2 regions of the Paenibacillus sp. P3E genome follow, and region 1 is predicted to be linked to the other one. Evidence: riboswitches for the same ligand, from Rfam matches in the RefSeq annotation. Region 1 holds a riboswitch; the other holds the start of a gene.
The links. Region 1 has a riboswitch for glycine ahead of A3842_RS29300 (amino acid permease). Riboswitches for the same ligand answer to the same signal wherever they lie in the genome.
Positions count from the first base shown of each region.

Region 2: another riboswitch for glycine. It lies ahead of gcvT (glycine cleavage system aminomethyltransferase GcvT); the one in region 1 lies ahead of A3842_RS29300 (amino acid permease).

Region 1 is NZ_LVWH01000226.1:11,723-21,633, forward strand. Features, by position in the region: gene A3842_RS29290 (aldehyde dehydrogenase) at 1-708, shown strand, start outside; gene A3842_RS29295 (DUF1569 domain-containing protein) at 742-1,194, shown strand; glycine riboswitch at 1,401-1,481, shown strand; gene A3842_RS29300 (amino acid permease) at 1,612-2,997, shown strand; gene A3842_RS29305 (YdeI/OmpD-associated family protein) at 3,090-3,761, shown strand; gene A3842_RS29310 (SseB family protein) at 3,851-4,813, shown strand; gene A3842_RS29315 (acyl-CoA-like ligand-binding transcription factor) at 4,912-5,238, shown strand; gene A3842_RS29320 (leucine-rich repeat domain-containing protein) at 5,336-6,073, shown strand; gene A3842_RS29325 (GyrI-like domain-containing protein) at 6,134-6,616, shown strand; gene A3842_RS29330 (Rossmann-fold NAD(P)-binding domain-containing protein) at 6,667-6,993, opposite strand; gene A3842_RS29335 (DUF1304 domain-containing protein) at 7,181-7,549, opposite strand; gene A3842_RS29340 (DinB family protein) at 7,574-8,071, opposite strand; gene A3842_RS29345 (GNAT family N-acetyltransferase) at 8,295-8,810, shown strand; gene A3842_RS29350 (ZIP family metal transporter) at 8,898-9,629, shown strand; gene A3842_RS29355 (O-antigen ligase family protein) at 9,676-9,911, shown strand, end outside.
Region 2 is NZ_LVWH01000014.1:98,520-108,430, forward strand. Features, by position in the region: gene gcvPA (aminomethyl-transferring glycine dehydrogenase subunit GcvPA) at 1-1,351, opposite strand, end outside; gene gcvPB (aminomethyl-transferring glycine dehydrogenase subunit GcvPB) at 1-2, opposite strand, end outside; gene gcvT (glycine cleavage system aminomethyltransferase GcvT) at 1,348-2,472, opposite strand; glycine riboswitch at 2,658-2,753, opposite strand; gene gcvH (glycine cleavage system protein GcvH) at 2,938-3,330, shown strand; gene A3842_RS03715 (flagellar motor protein MotB) at 3,611-4,474, opposite strand; gene A3842_RS03720 (flagellar motor protein) at 4,471-5,256, opposite strand; gene uvrB (excinuclease ABC subunit UvrB) at 5,437-7,428, shown strand; gene A3842_RS31825 (collagen-like domain-containing protein) at 7,520-8,008, shown strand; gene uvrA (excinuclease ABC subunit UvrA) at 8,162-9,911, shown strand, end outside.

The sequences.
Region 1 (9,911 bases):
AACCTCGACGTTGCGGCCAAACGGATTATTTGGGGGAAGATGATGAACGCGGGACAGACATGCATTGCCCCGGACTATGTACTTGCCCATGAAGAGATTAGGGAAGAATTGATTGTCCGGATGAAGACGGTGGTGGCAGGCTTCTTCGGACCGGACGCCAGAGTAAGTCCGGATTATGGCCGAATCGTCAATGAACGCCAATTTGACCGCTTGGCCGCAATTCTGGAAGCGGAGCCGAATAGCGTGCTGTCGGGCGGGAAAACAATCAGAGATGAGCTCTACATCGAGCCAACGCTGCTTGCCGCAACCTCTTGGTCGGACCCTGCGATGCAGGATGAACTCTTTGGGCCGATTTTGCCCATTATGGGCTTCCGTCAAGTGGAGGAGGCGATTGAAATGGTGAACGCCCGTCCCAAACCGTTGGCACTGTACTTGTTCACCGAACAACGGCAGGTGGAGGAGAAAGTACTCTCACGCGTCTCCTTCGGCGGTGGGTGTGTGAATGATACGATCAGCCATGTTGCCAATCACCACCTGCCATTTGGGGGAGTAGGAAACGCCGGGATTGGTGCGTATCACGGGAAATACAGCTTTGAGCTGTTCTCCCATACCAAAAGCGTATTGACCAAGAGCACAAAGCTGGATATCCCTTTCTTATTTCCGCCTTATGGCGACAAGGTCAAGTGGGTCAGAAAGATTATGCGTTAATACATGAGGAACCACGATAAGGGGGAGAAAAAGATGAATAATGTGCAATTTGCATCACTGGATGATGTGAAGAAAGAACTGCTGATCATGGTGGGGTATGACGTTATCCCAACCAAACAATGGCCGCTCTATGAGATTCTTGCCCATTGCGCCCAGACCATCGAATATTCTATGACAGGTTATCCGCAGCTGAAGCCCAGGATTGTGAGAAAAACCATCGGCCGCATCGTGATCCGGAAATTTTTGAAGCAGGGCCATATGAAGCATGATTTAACGGCACATGTACCAGGTGCGGCGAAGCTTGAAAAGCAGGGAACTGTCAAAGAGGGAATCGGACTTCTGCTCAGGGCAATTGATGCCTTTCAAGCCTACGAGGGGAAGTTAGCTCCCCACCTGATCTTCGGAGATCTAAGCAAGGAGGAGTATGACCGGTATTTCACCATGCACGTTACGGATCATTTCTCCGAGGTGCAGTTCGCAAGCTAAGCCAATGACTAGAAGGCAATCACCTGACAGAGGAGCAGCGTTGTTTATATTAAAGAGATGCCGAAGAGATATGGAAGTAATTGGCTTGAGACTTTTATCACTGATCTGATACTCCCATTGCAAGTAATATGTTAGAATATCAGAAACGCATGGTACATTAACTTCATAATTCGCAAGCTATGATTGCTATGGATCACACTATAGCAGGAGCAGCTTCTGGAGAGACCACGGGAATTCCGTGGCGCCGAAGGGTTCACAATCTCAGGCAAAAGGACAGAAGAGTACGGAATGTATTTGTCATGCTGACAGCAGCAGGACAGGTATTTTTTCATATTCTTATAACCCGGGAGATTGGATGACATCCAGTCTCTTTTTTTATTGGCATCAATGTATTGTATTCATAAGGGGGAACTAGGAATGGCGCAAACAGAATTAAAAAGAGAGCTGGCCAACCGGCATGTTCAACTGATTGCCATCGGAGGCACTATTGGTACAGGATTATTCCTGGGATCGGGCAAGGCGATTCAGCAGGCGGGGCCCTCCATCATGATTACCTATCTAATCGTGGGCATCGCTGTGTTTTTCGTGATGAGAGCGCTGGGAGAGCTTCTGTTGTCTAACGCGGGATACCAGTCATTTACAGATATTGCCGAAGACTATCTTGGCCCCCGGGTGGCATTCATCACGGGTTGGACCTATTGGTTCTGCTGGGTCATGACGGCTATGGCTGATGTGATTGCAGTAGGCGTATATGTGCAGTATTGGTTTAATATTCCGCATTGGGTGCCTGCTGTCGTCTGCCTGATCATTTTGTTAGGACTTAATTTACTGACTGTCAAAAACTTCGGTGAACTTGAATTCTGGTTTGCTCTAATCAAAGTCATCACGATTCTTGCTTTAATCGGCATAGGTGTCATCTTCCTGATTATGGGGCTCAAAACGGATGCAGGATCGGTAACGGTCCGGAATCTTTGGGAACACGGAGGCGTGTTTCCGAACGGTGTAAAAGGCTTTTTATTTTCCTTCCAAATGGTTGTATTTGCTTATGTTGGTGTGGAATTAGTGGGGGTATCGGCAGCGGAAACAGCAGATCCGGAGAAAAACATCCCATCAGCGATCAACAAAATACCTCTGCGGATTCTCTTCTTCTACGTTGGCGCATTGTTCGTCCTGCTATGCATTAATCCATGGACGGAACTCAGTCCGGCAGAAAGTCCTTTTGTGAAAACCTTTAGTCTAGTAGGGATTCCAATCGCCGCAGGGATTATCAATTTCGTCGTATTAACTTCAGCCGCTTCTGCATGCAACAGCGGGATGTTCTCGACAAGCCGGATTCTTTATAATTTGAGCCGGAAGAATCAGGCCTCTGTTCATTTTGCCAAACTGAATAAAAATCATGTACCCGGGAACTCGTTATTCATTTCTACGCTGGTCATATCTGCCGGTGCTCTACTGAGCAAGCTCATTCCGGAGCAGGCCTTTGGAATCGTAACCACCATAAGTGCCATTTGTTTTATCTGGGTGTGGGGTGTTGTTCTCGTATGTCACATCAAATATAAGAAGACCCGGCCAGACTTACATTTGAAATCCAAATTCAAAGCACCGTTAACGCCGGCGGTTAATGTTGTTGTCCTCGCTTTGTTTGCTGCGATACTCATTATAATGCTGATCGCTAGAGAAACACGTCCGGCATTATTGTTTACGCCTCTATGGTTCATTCTGTTATATGTTCTGTATTCGGTGAATAGCAGGAAGAGGGAGCAGAGCAATAAAATAATCAGTGCAAAACCGACAATCCATTAAGTCAAAGCAGCCCTCAATCCCACAATTCGGTGGTTTTGGGGGCTGCTTTGATTTATTATGGGGAACAGATAACCATTAACGGAGGTCCTTACATGTCTAAAACAATCGCAGACAAATTAAACTTACACAAATTCAAAAAGGTTGCCATATTGAACAGGCCCGAAGATGAGGATAGTCTATCGGGGTTAATAGCTTATGATACTGAGCTGACGGACAACTGTTATGATCTCATTTTTGCTTATGTGCTTAATATGGAAGCGCTGCAGGATCTCATCAATAAAGTGATTGATCATAACTATTTAGATAAGGGCGGCTATTTGTACGCTGCTTACCCCAAAAAGGGAAATAAGGTCTATTCCACCTATATTCATAGGGACAGCCTGTTTGAAGGGGTGGGAGCGGATGAGGACGGATATATTGGGGCAAGCAGCCTGAAGTTTGCACGTATGGTGGGGCTAAACGACGTGTTTACCGTTGTTGGTTTCAAAGAGGAGACACGGAAGAAGAATGAGGCGTCCTCCAAGCCAAGTCAGCGGGTGGATGATTATACATCTATGATTCCTGCTGTGGAAAATGACTTGCAGGATAGTCCGGAGGCGCTGAAGTTGTACCAATCGCTTACTCCCGGTTACCGGAAGGATTGGGCCCGTTATGTATATAGTGCTGTACAAGAAGGGACTAGAGCAAAGCGAAGAGCAGAAATGAAGAAGATTCTAGGTGAAGGTTATAAGAGTATCGACATTTACCGGAGAGAAAAGCCGTAAGGAAGGAAGGCTTAAAATGATTACCTGAGGATGGCAGGCGGGGAGCAAAGTATAAAAAGACTAGCCCTTGATAGAATGGAGACTTGGCGATGAGCGAGGAACAGAAAGATAAAGCAGCAGGAGAAGTTCTATTTATTTCTCCAATGACAATGGAAGCAAGCAGCGGACTTACGATTCAGGATCTGATCTCTATGATTCAATCTGCTCGGTATTCTAAGGAAAGCGGAGCTTTTGAGACGGGGCACTTTGATGCCAAGACGCTCTTAGACTCATTGAAACGAACCATCTTAAATGCCGAAGCGTTGTATATGGCGTACGATGTCCATACGAATTATCCATACATCGATGGTAATGACCAGGTATGGGTGTTCTCTGAGGAAGCATTCTCAGCGAATGCGGCGGATTATTACTTGCAGCAGCTCATTGAGCTGGAAATGAGAAAGATCAGCCGGGAGGGGCTCCGCAGGATGCTCGCTGAGCTTCATCTCCTTGGCATCCGCAACCTTCTCATTGATAACGGGCAACATACGATCGTGATCAGCAGAGACGATCTATTGCCGCCGCCCGATTGGAGCGGAACGCCGGAGATCAATATTCCTCTAAGCAATCCGGAGCTGCAGCATGCGATGCTTTGTTTTTTTCAGGCGATGTATTCCCGGCAGCAGTATGAAGGCAAGAATCAGTATCTTCAAGCGGCAGAAGCCCGGATGCTGGATGAACTCGTTCAGGCAAAGTTTTTGGTGCCGATGCAGCTTACGGAAGAACCGTCACCCCCTGATGAACAGGGCATGAAGACGTTGAAGCAAGGAACGTACATTCAATTTGCATCCCTTGGCGTGGAGGGGGAAGAACCTTGGCTGCCGGTGTTCACAGATTGGCTTGAGTTTGAAAAAGGTTACGATAAAACGGTATGGGGCGGCAATGTCGCTACCTATGAGGATATTGTGTCCCTATCGGAGAACATGAGCGGAGCCGTCATTAATTTCCGGGGGATCGGTTTCCGGTTGGATGACAAGAATAAGCGGATGATCGCCGAATATAAGAGGTTGTAGAGGCTACAAAAGAGGATGTATTGCTTATCGATAACTATGATCCTCTCTTTGTTGCTGCTTTTGAAGACCAGCCTTCTAATCTAAGTTAGCTCCAAGCAATACGTAACGCTATGCTTTCTGGAATTAAGGATATGTCCACAGATGAGCTGACTACGGTGCGTGAACGTAACGAGCTTATTATGAAGGTCCCGGAGCTGAGGGCTGCGAGTCTAAATAACATGACCCAAATGATGCAGTTGATCATGGAATTAATAGCTAAACGAGTAGGCCGTAACCCGGAAGACTTAGCGGTGCGCACTTTTGCTGGTGCAATTATTGGTGTCAATATCTCGGTGATGCTGTACTATGCGGAGAATCCTGATGCCGATTTTGCGAAATTGTTAGATGAAGCTTTGAGTAAATTAGAGGAAGGCTTGCCATTGTGAAGCCGAAATAGATGCTCTCCAAGGTGGATAGTTTTCAAGAAAAATCCGATAAAAGAAAGGATGACAACTATTCAAGTTGCGAAAAAGGAGAATCTAAATGCCTGCTAAATTAGTGAAAAATATCATCGTGTTTTGTTTGGTTTTCGTATTCTTACCGGCAACATCCATTTGGGCTGCCTCTGTTATTACGGACCCTGCTTTGGCGAAAGCCATTCGAGCGGAATTGAAGCTGCCAGCTAATAAAGAGGTGAAGGCCGCTGATTTGCAGAAGTTGAAGTCTTTGTATCCTATGGAGTCCAAGAATAAAATCGTCAGTTTGCAGGGACTTGAATATGCTGCTAACCTGCAGGACTTATTTCTGCCCGGCCAAAAAATAAAGAATATCACACCCCTCGGCAAGCTGAAAAAACTGACGTTCCTGGCTGTTGACGGGAATCAGATTACTGATCTTTCACCGCTTTCCGGGTTAAGTTCTCTGCAAAAACTGGTGGTTGACGACAACAAAATCAAAAGTCTAGTGCCGCTCAAGAATTTACATAAGCTGACTGATCTTCTTGCCAGCAACAATCAAGTAACAGATCTAAGTCCTCTTCAGGATTTGAAGTTAGAATGGCTTATCCTGAGCGGAAATCAAATTCAAGATTTGACGCCGTTAAAAAATCATCCAACCTTGGAGCACCTTTATCTGGACGATAACCTCATTCAGGAACTTGAAGTGCTCGAGACGTTGCCGAATTTAAAGGAAGTATCTTTGGCAAACAACCCGCTGAATGAGCAAGCAAAGCAGGTCATCCAAAACCTGGAGGATAATGGCGTCATTGTGAATATAAATTAAACATGACAGTAAGCTGTCTACTTTCTCCTTGTATAATTTAGTTCAAGAGGAGAGTGAGGCATGAGCACTATTACAATTCACAAGCCAAAGCTAATACTGACTGGAGTAGCTGTACGTACAACGAACGAAGCGGAGGCCGGACCGGATGGGCAATTGGCTAAACTATGGGAAACTTACTTTCAGAGCAATCTCGGTTCCGTAGCTGGTATTAAAAATCCACATTATATTTACGCACTGTATACGGATTATGAGAGCGATGCAAACGGAGCTTATACGGTTGTTATTGGGCACGAATTAAGCAGTGACACGGCCTTAGGAAACGCTAATCATGTAGTTGCGGTCGTACCTGAAAGTAAATACATGGTATTTACAACGAAAAAGGGACCTGTATATGAAGTAGTGGCTGAGACGTGGCATGAGATATGGGCCTATTTCAAGGAATCTGAGGAAGTAAGGACCTATACGGGCGATTTCGAGCTTTATGATGCCAGAGATTTCGATCCGGCCAATACAGAATTGCAGATTTATATAGCTATACAATAATTGCAAGGGGGTGTTCCAAGCTATTTCAGCTTATGGACACCCCCTATCTATTAATTATCCTTCGAATGTCGTTCCCCAACCTGGAAGTCATCCGCATGTTCGAACATGTACTTCACGGTCATTGCATCCTGCCCCGTCAGCATCTTGAAGTCAGCCGTATAATTATCCATCTTTCCTAACCGGATCGCTTCGCCAAAGGTTACCATCCCCTCAGAAGAGAAGGGGGCCTCTGAGCCTTTTTTAAATTCACCCTCGGTTGTTCTTGGAACACCTAGTGCGTCAAATATGGCGTAATTTTCTTCATCGGTGATAGGTTCATAGATTACATGATTGCGAAATACTTCATTTCCGATTGCCACAAAGTCGGTGATGGTCATTAGCTCAGTTTCTGTCGATCAATTGGATATTGAACTCGTCCTCAAGCAAGGCGATGTGCTGGCTAACCGTAGTCATGAACCTCCGGCGGCGTAAGTATGACTTATTATAGCTTACTTTTGCAGCAAAAAAACTGACCCCGATGCAGCATCGGCGCCAGTTATACAAGCTGATCATCAAAAACCGGATTTACAGATTCGCCAGAAGAAGGGCGATAATAGCCAGAAAGGCCGGAAGGCCCTGGACTAACAGAATGGATTTCTTGGCCGTCATGCCGCCATAGACCGCTGCAACTCCGACACAGATTAGAAAAAACAGTTGAAGCTGAAATCCGAACGTGTCGTTCGGATGGAACAAGCCCCAGGCCAGACCGGCGGCGAGAAAACCATTATACAGACCTTGGTTGGCTGCGAGCGACTTGGTATCCTGCGCGAACTCCTTGGTGGTCCCGAACGCCTTCTGCGCTCTGGGGGTAGTCCACATAAACATCTCCAAGGTTAAAATATACACATGCTCCAGCGCTACGAGCGCCACAAGTATAGTACTCAAAATCATCATCTTAATTCCCTCTTTTGTAATAGATTAGGCGGGATAGCCTCCGCCAGGTGGCGGCCAGGCCCCGTGTAGACGGCGAAGCAGAACAATTTCTCCTAGATGGTAGGAATTATGAGAGGCGATATTACGTAAAATTCCGCCCTTGGTCTCCCCAGGAAAACCGGGGAGCGGTTCGTCCAGTTGTGCAGTCCGGGCAAAATCAACCGCCTTCTCCACGCCTTGCAGCAAATGCCTCACGGTGTCCTGCCATTCTGCCTCATCCCCCGGGGCTTCCTCCTCAGGCCAGCTATCCATTACACTTCCTGGCGCTTGCGGTTTGCCCCCCTCCAGGAAGGTCAGCATGAAATCCTGCCAATAGCTCATATGCTTCATTAATTGATAAATGCTGTACGGAATTCCTTCCGTACGTTGTCCTGCAAGCTCCGGTGTAATATCCGGCAAGGCTCTGGCAATCGGAATATGTCCCCGTTCGCCAATTAATGATTTCACAAGAGCTTGACCAAAAGCAGAATTGGACTCGGACATCATGGAGCTCCTTTCAATGTCTTAATATTTGTATTCAAATTATATTTTGCAAAATCGAATTTCACAAAAGTAAATATACCTAAGTTCAGTGATTTTGTCAATTGTCCAGGCGATCTGCCCATTCAATGTAAGTAGAAATATCTAAGGCCAGAATACAGGGGAAACCGGTATAATGTTAGCAGGCAGAGTCGAAATATTAACAATCGGGTCAGGAGGTATACCCTTGTACATAAGAATACTGACATCCGCCGATGCGGAGATTTACCGCGAGCTCCGGCTGCAGTCGCTGCTGCAGAATCCGGAGGCTTTTCTCAGCTCCTATGAGTCGGAGTCCAAAATCTCCATGGTCACCACCCGGATCAGGCTGGAACCCTCGGATGATAATTTTACCCTTGGAGCGTTCGACGCGGAGGAAAAGCTGGTGGGTATTGTAACCCTTTTCCGCGAGAGCAGACCGAAGATCCGTCACAAAGCCCATGTATATTCCGTATACGTCGATCCGTGTGCGCGTAAGCAGGGGGTAGGGCGGGTCTTGATGCTGGAACTGATCAAGCGGGCCAAGCAGGTACCGGGTCTGGAAATCCTTAATCTGACCTTAACCTCCACCAACCTGTCCGCCAAACGGCTATACGAATCTCTGGGGTTTATCCGCTATGGCACAGAGCCGAGGGCGATGAAGCTCGGGGTTGACTACCAGGATGAAGATCTGATGTTTTTGCCGCTAGTGCCCGAGCTGTAGAATATAAATGGAAATTACAGACATAACTGTGCCTGCCGGAAGCATATGCTGGGTCTAGGAGTCCTGTCCACAAAAGGGGTTGAAGACTTGCAAACTGCGCTGCTTGGCAGCTTTTTATCGGCTATGGCTACTGTACTTGGGGTGGTTCCCATTCTGTTCGTCCGAAGATTGTCCGAGCTGTGGAAGGATGTGCTGGTCGCCTTCACTGCCGGGATCATGGTATCTGCATCTACCTTTGGGTTAATGCCGCAGGCGATCAAGGAATCGGGAATCCTTGCGTTAACCCTGGGTCTGATTACAGGTGTACTGCTGCTCGATCTGATCGAGAATAATATTCCGCATATTGATGTGGAGAACAAGCCCGGCTTCACTAACATGGATTCCAAAGCACTGCTGGTGCTGATCGCACTGTTTATTCATAATATTCCCGAAGGTCTCAGCACGGGCTTCAGCTATGCGAGTGAGCAGCCGAGCCTCGGTCCCATGGTGGCGATAGCCATCGGAGCACAGAATATGCCGGAGGGTCTGATTCTGGCAGTGTTTTTGCTGAATTCCCAGGCGACCCGGCGCAAAGCATTGATTATGGCCGCCTTAACCGGCCTCATGGAGATGGTGTCGGCGGTGATCGGATATTTTACAGCCAGCTATATGCAGAATGTGGTGGGGTACGGGTTGGCTTTTGCCGCTGGAGCGATGCTCTTTATCGTCTATAAGGAGTTGATTCCGGAGAGCCACGGACATGGGTATGAACGCCCCTCAACGTATTCATTTATCTTTGGCCTGTTGGCGATGGTGTATATTACTCAAGTTTTTGGGTGAGGTCCTAGGAGGAATTCCGTCAGACCTTGTCGAAAACTTCCTTACTATGAAGAAAAATATACCAAACAACAAACCTGCGGAAAAAATGTCTTATTATACTTTGCTCGTGTATATGATTGCCGGAGCGCTCGGAGCGGGATACTTTCATACCCGTTCTTTTTTGGCGTTAGATGCTCTGTTATTTACAGCGGTACTGGTTTACATTCTGCGCACCGACCGGATCAAGCTGCTGCCGGTGCATTTTTTTCTGCTGATACTTACCTTACTGTACTGGTTGTCTGC
Region 2 (9,911 bases), on a different contig from region 1:
ATATACAGCCCTCCAGTGCCACTTTGAATTGGTCAATTTCCGTTTTGCTTCTTTTCTCGGTGACAGCGACCAGCATATGTCCGTTCAATTCAGGATAGTCCCGGCCCAGATCATAGCCGCCGAGGTAGCCTTCCTTCAATAGCCTGGAATTGATCTCGCTGACGCTGGAGCCTTCTGGCAGTTTCAGAACAAATTCATTGAAGAACGGTGCCGTGAACGCTGAGGCTGCGCCCGTTAATTCGCCCAGCTTGGTGGCTGCATAATGGCTCTTGCGGATGTTGAGCTCCCCAACCTCGCGCATGCCTTCTTTGCCCATGACGGACAGGTAGACGGAAGCGCACAGTGCGAGCAGCGCCTGGTTGGAGCAGATGTTGGAAGTGGCCTTTTCGCGGCGGATATGCTGCTCGCGTGCCTGCAGTGTCAGCACGAAACCGCGTTTGCCGTTACGGTCAACGGTCTGGCCGACGATCCGGCCCGGCATGCGGCGCATGAGGGGTTCGGCTACGGCGAAGAAGCCGCAGGTAGGACCACCAAGTGAAGCGGGAATGCCGAGCGGCTGGGCGTCACCGACAACAATGTCTGCGCCAAGCTTGCCCGGCGTTTCGAGAATGCCTAGCGCCAGCGGATTGGCACTGACCACGAGCAGGCCTTTCACGGCATGGATCAGCGGCTCCATCGCACCAAGGTCCTCAATGGCGCCGAAGAAGTTCGGCGACTGTACCAGCACGGCTGCTGTGTCGCCGTCAATTGCGGCGGCTAGCTTGGCCTGATCCGTTACTCCGTTTGTGTAGTCAATCTCCACAACATCCAGGCCCCATGCACCCGCTGAGGTACGCAGTACCTGACGTGCTTCGGGATGGACGGTGCGGGAGACGATCAGCTTTTTGCGTTTTGTCGCACCGGCGGCAAGCACCGCAGCTTCCGAGAAGGCGGTCGCGCCGTCGTACATACTGGCATTCGCTACTTTCATGCCGGTCAGCTCGCAGATATAGGACTGGAATTCGAAGATCGCCTGCAGCTCACCTTGGCTGATCTCCGGCTGGTAAGGGGTATAGGCGGTATAAAACTCCGAGCGGGAAATCACATGGTTAATGACAACAGGGATATGATGGTCATAGAGCCCAGCACCGAGGAAGCTGGCGTGAGTGTCGAAGCTGGCATTTTTGTCGGACAGCTCCTTCATATGGCGCAGTAGCGCGTATTCATCAAGTGCTTCTGACATCGGCATCGTTCCCTGATAACGGACAGCCTGCGGGATGTCGGCGAACAGCTCCTCCACGGACTGAATCCCGACAGCCTCCATCATCTCCTTGCGGTCTTGCTCGGTCATCGGCAGATAACGGTGCTTCATTGCGGCTTCACTCCTTGGCTCTTTTTATAGAATGGCGCTTTGACCACGGCTGCCTTAAGCTGTTTGCCGCGGATCTCCACGTATAACTCTGTTCCAAGCTCCGCATAGGCGGCGTCTAGCAGGGCCAGACCCAAATTGCGTTTTAGCGTTGGCGACTGTGTGCCTGTCGTGACCTCACCGATCTTCACACCATCCGCATAGACCGGATAATGCGAGCGCGGAATCCCGCGGTCAATCATTTCCAGGCCCACGAGGCGGCGGGGAAGTCCGGCTTCCTTCTGCTTCACCAGTGCGTCCTTGCCGATGAAGCTGGCTTTGTCCAGCTTCACAAAGAACTGGACTCCCGCTTCCAGCGGTGTAATGTCCGCCGACAGCTCTTGGCCGTACAGCGGTAGCTTCGCTTCGAAACGAAGCGTATCGCGTGCACCGAGTCCGGCGGGAGTCAGACCGTGCGGAGCGCCTGCCGCAAGCAGGCCGTTCCACAGCACAGCTGCCGTATCCAGTGGCGCGTACAGTTCAAAACCGTCCTCACCGGTATATCCGGTCCGGGAGAGCAGAACCTCTACGCCGCAGACTACAGCGCGCTCGATGAAATGAAACGGTGCAAGCTCCGTAATGGGCGCTGAGGTTACTTCGGCCAGAATCGTCTCAGCCAGAGGGCCTTGCAACGCAAGCAGCAGCGTTTCATCGGAGACATTGTTTAGCGTCACACCGCTGAATTCATCTGTGAGATGCTCCTGCAGCCACTGGAAGTCCTTGTCGATATTGGAGGCATTGACGACCAGCATGTAACGCTCTTCGGCCAGTCGGTAGACCAGAAGATCATCGACTACCCCACCGCTTGGGTAGAGCATCAGGGTGTACTGCGCACCGCCATCCTGAAGACGGCTGACATCATTGGTGGTCATCCGCTGCAGAAAGGCTTCCGAGCCGTTGCCGCTGACCATGAATTCGCCCATATGCGATACATCGAACAGTCCGGCCTGCCGGCGTACAGCCTCATGCTCCTTCACGATTCCCGTGAATTGCACCGGCAGCTCCCAGCCGCCGAAATCAATACATCTGGACTCCGCATAGGCGGAGTAGAGGTCGTAAAAAGGTGTTCTTTTCAAAGCATCCATCGGCTCACTCCCTTGTCTGATTACATGCGAAAAAGGACAGGCAAAAGACAAATATGCACAACCCGCATATAAGCCTTTCGCTCTGTCCTTTGTACCTGAGAGTTACCCTGCTGACCAGCGCGCAGGTTTCCCCGTTGGTGATCCGAATCCCTGCCGGGCAGGTTTCAGATAGCTCTCCAGAGATGCGTCCGGCAAAGGTCCTTTTGCCTGAGAGATTCACCCTCCCGGGCTTACTCCTTCGGCGCTGTCTTCTCAGAGACAGTCTCTCCCTATGCCATCATTCGCAAACCGTATTGTTTTCTACTGACTCCATTAAAGCGGGTATACAACTCCGATGTCAACAAAAAAACGTCAAAAAGATGACAAATTTTATTTTCCTGTCAGTTATATTGACATTGAGCAGCGCAATAACTTAGTCTATAACTAATTTTATAACTCCAAATGTGGAAAAGAGGCGGCTTAAGAATGAGTGAAGTGCTAGACAACCTGTTGTACAGCGAAGAGCATGAATGGGCGCAGCAGGGTGAAGGGCGCACAGTACGTGTCGGAATTACGGACCATGCCCAGCATCTGCTTGGCGATATCGTATTCGTGGAGTTTCCTGAAGTGGGTGCGGCCCTCTCGGCTGGCGACAGTGTAGGCAGCATCGAATCCGTCAAGACGGTATCTGAGCTCTATTCTCCGGTATCGGGAACAGTGACCAGAATCAACGATGCACTCGAAGCCAGCCCGGAGCTGATTAACGATCAGCCTTACAGCGGCGGATGGATTTTTGAACTGGAAATCACCGGGGAGTTTGCCGAAGTCGCGTCTGGACTCCTGGATGCAGCGGCTTATGGCAAGTTGATTGAAGAATAGAATAACCTACGGACACTAATTTCCGGCATATAAAATAAAGACAGGCCTTCACATCGCATTTCGTGTTACTAATGTGTGAGGTCTGTCTTTTTTGTGATTTTTAATGTGTACTTATACATTGGAATCCGTCTTTAATTAGGGAATTCGAATAGCCCGGGGGACAACTGCGGTGCGATGTTCCAAAACACAGGATGTAGAGCGACCGCATTACCCGCGAACACTATGCACAGCAGGGCGAAATGTTAACGTGTACGCGGCCGTATGGCAGGCCTTAGTAAGGCTACTCCTTTTCCTGGAGCTGCCGAAGTACCGTAATCTCCACGCGCCGGTTTTTCTGCCGTCCTTCTGGAGTAGAATTGCTCACAGCAGGACGGGTATCTGCATATCCGGCATATTGAAACGTATCCGGGTTCAATCCCTCTTTATCCAAAAAGAAGCGCAGCACCGAGAGGGCACGGGCGCCGGATAATTCCCAGTTGTCGTTATAACGGGAACCGGCAGACACCGGCATATTATCAGTATGGCCTTCGATACTGATTGTTGCTCCAATGCCGCGGAATAGTCCTGACAGCTGACGCAGCGCAGGGAGGGCGGGCGCTTTGAGCTCGGCTCTGCCTACATCGAACAGGTAACGGTCACTGAGTGTAATGGCAATACCTTGCGGTTTATCCGCCACAAAAATCTGGTCACCCAGATGGTTGTCTTGGACATACTGGGTGATGACGCCCATGAGCGCAGCCAGTTTGGCTTCTTGCTCGCGGAAGGCCTGCTCACGCGCCGAAGGCTCCGGGTCGGCAGGGGGCGGACTGGCCGTCGGGCCGGTAGCCGCATTCTTTTGCTCCTGGCCTGTATCCGCGCTGTCTCCGTTCCCCCCGTTCTTCCCATTCCCCGTTCCTGCGGATTGCAGCCCTTTTTGACCCTCCAGAACACCATTTCCACCATCTAATACCGGATTTCCGCTTTTAAAAGTGTCCGATAAAGAGCTCGTGACGATGTTGAATTTATGTGTATCCAAACTGCTCATGGCAAACAAAATCACGAAGAAAATAAGCAGCAGTGTAATCAGATCCGCATAGGTGATCATCCACCGGTCGCGGTTCTCCCGTCCATCTGTGCGAGGCTTTCTGCGGTTTCTCTGTCTCATGAGGGACCTCTGGTAATATCGCTGCCGTGTTCCTTGGCGGAACGGTTCAAGAAGGAACGGAGCTTTTTACGCACAAGCTGGGGATGATCCCCGTTCTGCAGGGCAAGAATGCCTACCATAAGCATTTCCATAGTACCCAGCTCACTTTGGCTGCGGGATTTGATCTTGGAGGCAATGGGTAAAAATATTAGATTAGCGCTGGCCACACCGTATAGAGTCGCTGTAAAAGCAACTGCGATGGAAGCTCCCAAGTTAGAAGGATCGGTTAGACTGCTGAGCACGCGGATCAGACCCATAACCGTACCGATGATGCCCATGGTGGGCGCATAGCCGCCTGCGGCTTCAAAGATTTTGGCATAGCCTTCGTATTTGAGCTCTTTAGCATCCATCTCCAGCTCCAGAATCTGCCGGACCTGCTCGGGGTCTGTTCCGTCAACAATGAGCATGAGTCCTTCACTGGTAAAGGGGTCGGGATGCTCTTCGGCTCTTTTCTCCAGGGCCAGCACACCGCCGCGTCTTGTGATTGTAGCCATGGAGATCAGCTCTTCTGCCTGTTCTTCCATGGTGTCCGAATGTTTGCCAAAAGCTACCCGCACCGCCGCTGGGACGCAGCGCAGTCTGGAGGCCGGGAAGCTGATCAGCACGGCGGCAAGCGTGCCTCCGAATACAATGAGTGCAGCATTTAACTGCAGCAGGCCGGACAGGCTTCCGCCTTCCCAGAAAAAGCCGCCGATGAGTGCTGCTAGACCAGCCAGCAAGCCAATAATTGAAGTAATATCCATGAGTTCAAGCTCCTTAAATTTCTATATATTATGGTTTGCATGAATCTGGGCAACACTGTATAATAAACGGGAACAAGTATTCTTATCTTCCATATATTTCAGATCGTATGGAGAGAGAATCATCAGGGCCACAATTATAATATATTCATATATTTTAGACGATAGAGGGGAGACGGGCAAATGAATGATATTGTCGTCAGTACGCAGACTTTTCAGTTGGAGTCCGAGTACACACCCCAGGGCGATCAGCCTCATGCCATACAAGAGTTAGTGGACGGCATCCGGCAGGGCAAGAAGCACCAGACGCTGCTGGGAGCGACCGGTACAGGGAAGACCTTTACCATCGCACAAATGATTTCCAAGCTGAACCGGCCCACGCTGGTTATTGCGCACAACAAGACGCTGGCTGCCCAGCTTGCGAGTGAGTTCAAGGAGTTTTTTCCAAGTAATTCGGTAGACTACTTCGTCAGTTACTACGATTATTACCAGCCAGAGGCGTACATTCCCTCCTCCGACACCTATATCGAGAAAGATTCCAGCATAAATGAAGAAATTGATAAGCTGCGCCACTCTGCGACCAGTTCTTTGTTCGAACGGCGTGACGTCATTATTGTGGCCAGTGTTTCCTGTATTTACGGCCTCGGTTCCCCTCAGGAATACGGAAGCCTGCTGCTGTCGCTGCGTGTGGGTATGGAGAAGCCGCGGAATCAGATTCTGAGCCGGCTCGTGGATATCCAGTACCAACGCAACGACATTAACTTTGTGCGGGGCACTTTTCGCGTGCGCGGTGATGTGGTGGAGATCTTCCCGGCCTCACAGGGTGAGCATGCCATCCGTGTAGAACTGTTCGGCGATGAGGTGGAACGGATTACTGAAATTGATGTGTTGACCGGAGAATTAATCGGAGAACGCGACCATGTGGCTATTTTCCCGGCATCCCACTTTGTCACCCAGGAAGAAACCATGCGTGTGGCTCTGGTCAATATTGAGCGTGAGCTGGAAGAACGGCTGGCTGTGCTCCGGGATGCAGGTAAACTGCTGGAGGCCCAGCGTCTGGAGCAGAGGACCCGTTACGATATCGAGATGATGAAGGAAGTCGGCTTCTGTTCCGGGATCGAGAACTATTCCGGACCGCTCACCTTCCGGGAGCCGGGAGCAACCCCTTATACACTTATGGATTATTTTCCTGACGATATGCTGATTGTAATCGACGAGTCCCATGCGACATTGCCGCAGATTCGGGCGATGTACAACGGTGACCGCGCGCGCAAGACAGTTCTCGTGGAGCATGGCTTTCGCCTGCCATCCGCGCTGGACAACCGGCCGCTGCAGTTCGAAGAATTCGAAGACAAGGTGAATCAGATTGTATATGTATCCGCCACACCAGGCCCTTATGAAATTGAACATTGCGAGACGATGATTCAGCAGATTATCCGGCCTACGGGTCTTTTGGACCCGATTATCGAGGTTCGTCCGACAGAGGGGCAGATTGATGATCTGATCAGTGAAATCCGTGACCGGGTGGAACGTGACGAGCGTGTACTGGTTACGACTCTGACCAAGAAAATGTCCGAGGACCTGACTGATTATTTCAAGGAAATCGGCATTAAGGTCCGCTACATGCACTCTGACATTAAGACGCTGGAGCGTATGGCGATTCTGCGTGATCTCCGGTTAGGCGCCTTCCATGTTCTCGTGGGGATCAATCTATTGCGGGAAGGCCTGGATTTGCCGGAGGTATCCCTCGTTGCGATTCTTGATGCCGACAAGGAGGGTTTCCTGCGTTCCGAGCGTTCACTCATTCAGACCATCGGCCGTGCGGCCCGTAACTCCAATGGCCGTGTAATCATGTACGGTGACCGTATCACAGACTCGATGGAAAAGGCTATGTTCGAAACCCAGCGCCGCCGGGAAACGCAGATTGCCTACAACGAAAAGCATGGAATCACACCCACAACGATCAACAAGAAAGTGCGCGAAATTATCGAGGCCACTAAGGTTGCTGAGTCCAAGGCCGAGTATCTCACCGGCGTGGGCGGCAAGATGAGCAAGAAGGATCGCCAAAGTCTGCTTCAGCGTCTGGAGGCCGAGATGAAGGATGCCGCCAAGAACCTGCAATTTGAGCGTGCCGCAGAGCTGCGCGACGCTCTGCTGGAGCTTCGGGCAGAGTGAGGTAGTGACTTATGCAAACTTGTTTTGCACAGTAAAGTACAGGAACGGCGCTGCATATGGCCGTTCCTTTTGGATAAATTGCTCTAGGCCCTTGCGCATCCCGAAGGGACAGCCTGCAGTTCGCAGTGTGCGCATCCCGAAGGGACAGCCTGCAGTTTGCAGTGTGCGCATCCCGAAGGGACAGCCTGCAGTTCGCAGTTTGCGTATCCCGAAGGGACAGCCTGCAGTTCGCAGTCTGCGCATCCCGAAGGGACAGCCCGCAGTTTGCAGTCTGCGCATCCCGAAGGGACAGCCCGCAGTTCGCAGTTTGCGTATCCCGAAGGGACAGCCTGCAGTTCGCAGTCTGCGCATCCCGAAGGGACAGCCCGCAGTTCGCAGTCTGCGTATCCCGAAGGGACAGCCCGCAGTTCGCAGTCTGCGTATCCCGAAGGGACAGCCCGCAGTTCGCAGTCTGCGTATCCCGAAGGGACAGCCCGCAGTTCGCAGTCTGCGTATCCCGAAGGGACAGCAGTTGTCCCTGAAGCGCCAACAGTCCAGCGGTCCCGTTAGGGACAAGCGCTCTTCAGTCCACATCAGCTAAACCCATCCGTCCTCCCTCCTTCGTCAGCAACATTGCGGGTGTCCAGAGGGTGCAACCCTTGGGGCCCTCCCTTGGCTAAGGGAGGGTTTGGGAGGGATCGAAAATATTTTGATATAGCTTTGTAATAGGCTTGATATCTAGGAGGTTATACCGTTGGCGAATGAAAATATTGTAATTAAGGGTGCCCGAGCGCACAATCTCAAGAACATTGACGTAACGATTCCGCGTGACCGCTTCGTCGTGCTGACGGGACTTAGCGGCTCCGGCAAATCGTCGCTTGCATTCGATACAATCTACGCAGAAGGACAGCGCCGTTATGTGGAATCCCTGTCAGCGTATGCACGACAGTTCCTTGGTCAGATGGAGAAGCCGGATGTTGATTCTATTGACGGGTTATCCCCGGCGATTTCCATTGACCAGAAGACAACAAGCCGCAACCCGCGTTCTACTGTAGGTACAGTTACGGAGATTTATGACTATCTCCGGCTGCTGTTTGCCCGGGTAGGACATCCTCATTGTCCGGATCATGGCATCGAAATTACTTCCCAGACCGTGGAACAGATGGTAGACCGGATTATGCAGTATCCCGAGAAGACCCGGCTGCAGATTCTGGCACCGGTAATCTCAGGGCGCAAAGGTGAACATAAGGGACTGTTCAGCGACATCTCGAAGCAGGGCTTTGTCCGTGTGCGCGTGAACGGTGAACTGCGTGAGGTTACTGAGGATATCGTGCTGGAGAAGAATAAGAAGCATACGATTGAGGTCGTGGTGGACCGGATCGTCATTAAGGATGATGTACAGACCCGGCTGACGGATTCGCTGGAGACCGCGCTGAAACTGTCCGGCGGGCAAATTCTGGTTGATATCATTGGCCAGGAGGAGCTGTTGTTCAGCTCGAACTTTGCCTGTCCGATCTGCGGGTTCAGTATCGAGGAACTAGCGCCGCGGATGTTCTCTTTCAACAGCCCCTTCGGGGCTTGCCCGGAATGTGATGGGCTTGGTGTGAAGATGGTTGTCGACCCGGATCTTTTAATTCCTGATCAAGAGAAGAGCATTGAAGAAGGCGCCTTTTTGGCCTGGACCGGCAACACATCGAACTATTACCCGCAATTTCTGAAGTCGGTTTGCGAGCATTTCAACATCCCGCAAAATGTGCCGGTAAACAGTCTGTCACCAGAACATATGCAGAAGCTGCTGAACGGAAGGGGGAGCGAGAAGATCCGCTTCCGTTATGAGAATGACTTTGGCCAGCGGAAGGACACGCTTGTCGTCTTCGAAGGGATTATTCCCAATCTGGAGCGGCGATACCGGGAGACGTCTTCCGATGGCATTCGTGAGTTCATTGAAGGCTTCATGAGTGCCAAGCCTTGCCATGTGTGCAAAGGCAAAAGATTGAAGAAGGAAATTCTCGCCGTAACGGTCAACGAACGGAATGTTGCGGATGTTACCGATCTGTCGATTGGAGATTGCCTTGAATTTTTCGACAACATTGCTCTGAGTGAGAAGGAAACAGCCATTGCCAACCTGATTCTCAAAGAAATCAGCAGCCGCCTCGGCTTCCTGGTCAACGTAGGTTTGAACTATTTGACGCTCAGCCGTGCAGCGGGCTCGCTCTCCGGCGGTGAAGCGCAGCGGATCAGGCTGGCAACCCAGATCGGCTCCAGTCTGATGGGCGTGCTGTATATCCTCGATGAACCGAGTATTGGTCTGCATCAGCGGGACAATGATCGCCTCATCTCAACACTTGGGCATATGCGCGATTTAGGCAATACCCTGATTGTGGTTGAACATGATGAAGATACGATGATGGCTGCCGACTATATTATTGATATTGGTCCGGGTGCGGGTATTCATGGGGGGCAGGTCATGGCACAAGGCACACCTCAGGAGATTATGAATGATC